Linked DNA regions of Variovorax paradoxus EPS. The protein of the gene in region 2 interacts with the protein of the main gene of each other region in a pairwise test. Links are inferred from orthologs where the notes say so. Each region holds a gene or a part of one and is shown on either strand. Other genes may lie near its edges. The genes, in order: VARPA_RS17625 and acpP.

Region 1 (3,256 bases), 2.1 Mb from region 2 along the record:
GCGCGGCGCGGCCTGTTGCACGGTGGAGGACCACAGCTCCGCATCGACAGCGCCTTCGTCGGCGTCGCTGCGCCAGCGCACCCCCCACGTCAGCGCCGCGATCAGCAGCGCATGCGCGATGAGGGCGAGCACGACGGCGCGCGGCGTGCCGCGCTGCGGGGGCGGCGCGAACTCGGGGCGATCCAGTGCGAGCGACATGCCTTATTTGCCGCCCGTGGTCGTGACCGACAGGCCCACGCGCTCGATGCCGCTGCGCTTGAGCTGGTTCATCGCCTTCACGACGGTTTCGTACTTCACCGACTTGTCGGCGCTGATGACCACCGGACGCTGGGCGTCGCCGCCCTGCGCCTGCTTGGCGGCAGCGCCGATCTGGGTCATGGGAATGGAGGTATTGCCCGTGCTGCCGGTGGACGGGTCCTTCTTGATCTGCACTTCGTCATCGCTCTTGATGACGATCTCGATGGGCTTGTCGGGCTGCTTGTTGGCGCGGTCGACCGAGGGCAGGTTGATCACGCTCGGCGTGATGAGCGGCGCGGTGACCATGAAGATGATCAGCAGCACCAGCATCACGTCGATGAACGGGACCATGTTGATCTCGTTGATCGTCCGGCGGCCACGGCCCCGGGATGAAACGGCGGGCATGCGCTCGGACTCCGCTCAGCGGTTGGCCGGAGCCACCGTGGTTGCCGCGGCGGCCGCGCCCGGGTTGGCCGAGAGGTTGCGCTGCAGGATGTTGGAGAACTCCTCGATGTAGGTCTCGAGGGCGATGGCGATCTTGTCGATCTCGCGGGCGAAGCGGTTGTAGCCGACCACCGCGGGAATCGCGGCGAAGAGGCCGATGGCGGTGGCCACCAGCGCTTCGGCAATGCCGGGCGCCACGGTGGCCAGCGTCACCTGCGTGAGCGCGGCCAGGCCGGTGAAGGCATGCATGATCCCCCAGACCGTGCCGAAGAGACCCACATACGGCGACACCGAGCCGACGGTCGCGAGGAACGAGAGGTTCTGCTCGGCCGCATCGAGCTCGCGCTGGAAGCTCGCACGCATCGCGCGGCGGGCGCCGTCCAGCAGCGTGGCGGGGTCGCTCACATGGCGTTCGCGCAGTTTTTGGTATTCGCGCATGCCCGAGGCGAAGATGCGCTCCATCGGTCCCGCGAACTTGGCGTTCTGGGCGGCCGAGGCGAACAGCTCGTTCAGGCTGGTGCCCGACCAGAACTCGCGCTCGAAGTCGTCGTTCAGCGCGCGCATGCGCCGCAGCGCGAAGTACTTGCGGATGATCGCGGCCCAGCTGGCAATCGAGACGATCACGAGCAGCAGCACGACCATTTGCACCACGAAGCTGGCGTGGAGCAGGAGGTTGATGATGGATAGATCTTGGTTCATGGCTTGAAAGGTTGAGTCATGGAGCCGCCGCAGCGCTCGAGGGTTCCCGAAACCCGGGAAGGGATGCGTGCGGGACGCAAAGTGGCGGCATTCACCCACCCGATACGGATCGTGCCTTCGCACAGCAAGACCGGTGCCGCGGCGCCGATTCGCTCTTGCTCTGTTTTTGATAGCACTTGCTGTCCGATTATCAATGAGGCAGTGCCCAATTGTTGAAGATCGGCTGTGACCAGCAGTTCGTCGTCGAGCCGGGAGGGCCGATGGTATTTGAGCTGCGTTTCGCTCACCACGAACTGGCCGCCGGTTTCTTCCTTGAGCTTGCGCTGCTCGACGCCCAGGGAGCGCAGCCACTCGGTGCGCCCGCGCTCCATGAACTTCAGGTAGTTGGCATAGAACACGATGCCGCCGGCGTCGGTGTCTTCCCAGTAGACGCGGATCGGAAACGCGTAGCTCATCGGCATGCCTCCGTGCTTTGCACTGCGGCGCGAGCTTGCTTGGGGCGGCCCTGCGCTGCGCTCATTGCGCCCGGTTCTCGGCCATTGCGCGCAGGCGCTCGACGGCTTCTTTCAGATGTTCCATCGAACTCGCGGTGGAGAAGCGCACGAACTTCGCCGTTTCTGCCGTGCCGAAATCGCGGCCGGGCGTGACGGCGACGTGGGCGCGCTTCATGGTCTCGAAGGCGAAATCCCAGCTGCCCGAGATGCCAAGCTTCTCGGCGAAGCTGGTGCAGTCGGCCCAGGCGTAGAAGGCGCCATCGGGCACCACGGGCACGTTCAAGCCCAGGGCGTCGAGTTGCGGAATGAACCAGTCGCGTCGCGCCTTGAACTCGGCGCGGCGGCGTTCGTACTCGGCGATGCTCGCATCCTCGAAGCAGGCGAGCGCCGCATATTGCGACACCGTGCTCGCGCAGATGAAGAGGTTCTGCGCGAGGCGCTCGACCACCGGCACCAGCACTTCGGGCACCACCAGCCAGCCCAGGCGCCAGCCGGTCATGTTGAAGTACTTGCTGAAGCTGTTGATGCTGATGACGTTGTCGTCGATGGCCAGCGCGGTCTGCCCGAAGGCGTCGTCGTAGGACAGGCCCAGGTAGATCTCGTCGATCAGCGTGATGCCGCCGCGGTCGGACACGACCTTGTGGATGCGGCGCAGCTCGTCGGGCGCGATCGAGGTGCCGGTCGGATTGGAGGGCGAGGCGAGCAGCACGCCGCGCGTCTTCTCGGTCCAGGCGGCCTCGACCTTGGCGGCGGTGAGCTGGAAGCGCTCTTCGGCCGTCGTCGGGATGAGCACCGCCTTGCCGTCCGCCGCACTCACGAAGTGGCGGTTGCAGGGATAGCTCGGGTCGGGCAGCAGGATCTCGTCACCCGATTCGATCAGCGCGAGGCAGGCGAGCTGCAGTGCGGCCGAAGCGCCGGCCGTCACCACGATGCGGCGGGCGGGCACGTCGACGTTGAATCGCTCGCGGTACCAGCCGCTGATGCGTTCGCGCAGATGGTCGAGGCCAGTCGCCTGCGTGTACTGCGTGGCGCCCGCGCGCACGGCGCGCAGGGCGGCTTCCTGTACCAGCGGAGGCGCGGTGAAATCGGGCTCGCCGATGTTCAGGAAGATCATCGGCCGGTCGGTGTGCGCCACTTCGCGCGCCAGCGCCCCGGCAGCCTTCGCCACCTCCATCACATAGAAGGGCTCGATGCGCTCCGCGCGCGTCGAAATCCTCATGCTTTCGCCTTGCCGGAAGCGCGATCCGCTTCCACTTCGAGGGGGCGCAACTGCGGCGCGAGGCCGTTGAGTACCGCGTTCACGTACTTGTGGCCGTCCGTGCCGCCGAATTCCTTGGCGAGCTCGATGCACTCGTTGAGCACCACGCGCCACGGCACGTCGG
Region 2 (3,185 bases):
AAGAGATAGCAGGATGCGCCTGCGCAGCAGGCACCCAAGGTCCAGAGAACGACAAGAATCCGGGTAGCGCCACGCGAGCGCCCCACCGGATAGGTCACCGACGGCGCGCTGTGCATGAGAGAGCAATGCTCAAGCGCGCTTGAACACCAGCGTGCCGTTGGTGCCGCCGAAGCCGAAGTTGTTCTTGACCGCGACATCGATCTTCAGATCGCGCGCCTCGTTGGCGCAGTAGTCGAGATCGCACTCCGGATCCTGGTTGAAGATGTTGATGGTCGGCGGGCTCTTCTGCTCGTGCAGTGCAAGCACCGTGAACACCGATTCGATGCCACCCGCGCCGCCCAGCAAGTGGCCGGTCATGGACTTGGTCGAATTCACGACGAGCTTCTTCGCGTGATCGCCGAAGGCGAGCTTGACCGCGTTGGTCTCGTTCAGGTCGCCGATCTGCGTCGAGGTGCCGTGCGCGTTCAGGTATTGGACCTGGTCGGCATTGACACCCGCGTTGGCCAGTGCCATCGCCATCGAGCGGCGGGGGCCGTCGACGTCGGGCGCGGTCATGTGGTACGCGTCGCCGGTCAGGCCGAAGCCCGCGACTTCCGCATAGATCTTGGCGCCGCGCGCCTTGGCGTGTTCGTACTCCTCGAGCACCAGCACGCCGGCGCCCTCGCCCAGCACGAAACCGTCGCGGTCCTTGTCCCACGGGCGCGAGGCCGTGGCGGGATCGTCGTTGCGCGTGCTCAGTGCACGAGGCGCGGTGAAGCCACCGATGCCGAGCGGCGAAATGGTCGACTCGGCGCCGCCCGCAATCATGACGTCGGCATCGCCGTACTCGATCATGCGTGCCGACGTGCCAATGGCATGCAGGCCCGTGGTGCAGGCGGTGACGACGGCGATGTTCGGGCCTTTGAAGCCGTACTTGATCGACACATGCCCCGAGATCATGTTAATGATCGATGCCGGCACGAAAAACGGCGAAATGCGGCGCGGGCCGCGGCTCGCGTATTCGGCGTGCGTCTCTTCGATCATCGGCAGACCGCCGATGCCCGAGCCGATGTTGCAGCCGATGCGAACGGCCTTTTCATAGGACAGCGCTTCGCCGGTCGGCAGTCCGCTGTCCTGCACCGCCTGGATGGCGGCGGCAAGCCCCAGATGAATGAAGCGGTCCATGTGACGCGCTTCTTTCTCCGAGATGTATTGGGTGATGTCGAAACCCTTCACCTCACCGGCGAACTTGCAGGCGAAGGCGCTTGCATCGAACGCGGTGATGTTCGCAATGCCCGACTTCCCGGCCAACAAGTTGGCCCAGGATTCGGTTGCGGTGTTTCCGACAGGAGCGATGCAACCGAGTCCGGTCACGACGACGCGGCGTTTGGTCATGCCGGCAAACCTTTCTGGAAGCGCTGAACAGTTGCTGGTCGGCGCGTGCGGTTCGATAAAAAGCCGCCGGCCGCAATCGCAGTGTCAGCTGGCCAATCAGGCCTTTTGATTCTTGGTGGCGTAGTCGACGGCGTTTTGCACCGTGGTGATCTTCTCGGCATCTTCATCGGGGATCTCAATGCCGAACTCGTCTTCGAGTGCCATCACGAGTTCGACCGTGTCGAGCGAGTCAGCGCCGAGGTCGGCCACGAAGGCCTTTTCGTTCGTCACTTGGGACTCTTCCACGCCGAGTTGCTCGGCGATGATTTTCTTGACACGTGCTTCGATATCGCTCATTTGGTTCCCTCTGAGGGTTGTAGGTAATCGGTGGATTTTAGCCGGGCGGATTGTGGCATTTGCCTCACCCCCGGTACGGGAAAAGATTGCGCCTTGCGGCTACATGTGCATGCCGCCATTCACATGCAACTCCTGCCCGGTCACGTAGGACGCCTGGGGCGATGCGAGGTACGCCACCGCATGCGCGATGTCGGCCGGCTTGCCCAGATGTCCCAGCGGGATCTGCTGCAGAAGTGCTTGTTGCTGCGCCTCGGGGAGGCTTGCCGTCATGTCGGTTTCGATGAAGCCCGGCGCGACGCAATTGACGGTGATGTTACGGCTGCCCAATTCGCGGGCCAGGGCGCGGGTCATGCCCGCGACGCCCGCCTTGGCGGCTGCGTAGTTGGCCTGGCCGGCATTGCCGGAGGCGCCCACCACGCTCGTGATGCTGATGATGCGGCCGTAGCGCTGCTTCATCATCGGGCGAATCACTGCGCGCGAGAGGCGGAAGACGGCCTTGAGATTGGTGTCGAGCACCGCATCCCAGTCGTCGTCCTTCATTCGCATCGCAAGCGTGTCGCGCGTGATGCCGGCGTTGTTGACCAGCACGTGGATCGAACCGTAGGCCTGCACGATCTCGTCGATCAGAGCTTCGACGGCTGCGGCGTCATTCACATTGAGTGCACGGCCACGGCCATCGAATGCGCTCAGGGCCGACGTGATCTTGGCCGCGCTGTCTTCGGTGGTGCCGGTGCCGACGACCTTCAGGCCGCGCTGCGCCAGCTCGAGCGCAATCGCTGCGCCGATGCCGCGCGATGCGCCGGTGACCAGGGCAACTTGCCCTTCGAATTTGGGAGTGCTCATATAAAAAGTATCGGGGCCTTGCGCCATTCAGGCGGCGAGCGATTGTCGGGTGTCCGCGAGCGTCGCCGGGTCGTACACCGACGCAGCTTCCAGATCGGGGGCGATGCGCTTGACCATGCCGGCCAGCACCTTGCCGGGCCCGCACTCGATGATGGCGGCTACACCGCGCAGTTTCAAGGCCTGCACGCTTTCGACCCAGCGAACCGGGCCGGCGGCCTGACGCACCAGAGCGTCGCGGATGCGATCCGGATCATTCTCGACAGCCACGTCGATGTTGTTCAGCACCGGAATCTGCGGCGCGGCGAGCGTGAGGGTGGCGAGTTTTTCGCGCAGCGCCTCGGCAGCGGGCTTCATCAGACTCGAATGGAATGGCGCCGAAACAGGCAGCAGCAGCGCGCGCTTCGCGCCATTGGCCTTGAGCAGTTCGCAAGCCTTGTCGACAGCGGCCTTGCTGCCGGCGATCACGGTCTGCGCAGGGTCGTTGAAATTCACGGCCTCGACAATTTCAGCGCTGCCTGCGCCGAAGGAAGCCGTCGCTTCCGCGCAGCCCGCCACGACCTTGCCGGACTCCATGCCCAGCACGGCAGCCATGGCGCCGACACCGACAGGAACGGCCTGCTGCATGGCCTGCG

Evidence for each region.
Region 1: the proteins of acpP (region 2) and VARPA_RS17625 interact in binary tests that used the Escherichia coli proteins (3 or more experiments, as listed by UniProt). The link is inferred for Variovorax paradoxus EPS from one-to-one orthologs.

What each region holds. Positions count from the first base shown.
Region 1 is NC_014931.1:3,808,007-3,811,262, reverse strand. Bases 107-3,042 are described here. They hold VARPA_RS17625 (YbgC/FadM family acyl-CoA thioesterase), read right to left. Parts: upstream 1,836-3,042; coding sequence 1,377-1,835; downstream 107-1,376. Other genes in these bases: VARPA_RS17620 (pyridoxal phosphate-dependent aminotransferase), read right to left, coding at 1,897-3,042; tolQ (protein TolQ), read right to left, coding at 658-1,380; VARPA_RS17635 (ExbD/TolR family protein), read right to left, coding at 202-642; VARPA_RS17640 (cell envelope integrity protein TolA), read right to left, coding at 107-198. In the rest of the region: more of VARPA_RS17640, read right to left, coding at 1-106; more of VARPA_RS17620, read right to left, coding at 3,043-3,093; transcription antitermination factor NusB, read right to left, coding at 3,090-3,256.
Region 2 is NC_014931.1:1,702,260-1,705,444, reverse strand. Bases 91-2,955 are described here. They hold acpP (acyl carrier protein), read right to left. Parts: upstream 1,711-2,955; coding sequence 1,471-1,710; downstream 91-1,470. Other genes in these bases: fabD (ACP S-malonyltransferase), read right to left, coding at 2,581-2,955; fabG (3-oxoacyl-ACP reductase FabG), read right to left, coding at 1,810-2,553; fabF (beta-ketoacyl-ACP synthase II), read right to left, coding at 130-1,374; VARPA_RS07680 (hypothetical protein), read right to left, coding at 91-116. In the rest of the region: more of VARPA_RS07680, read right to left, coding at 1-90; more of fabD, read right to left, coding at 2,956-3,185. UniProt on the Escherichia coli protein: Carrier of the growing fatty acid chain in fatty acid biosynthesis.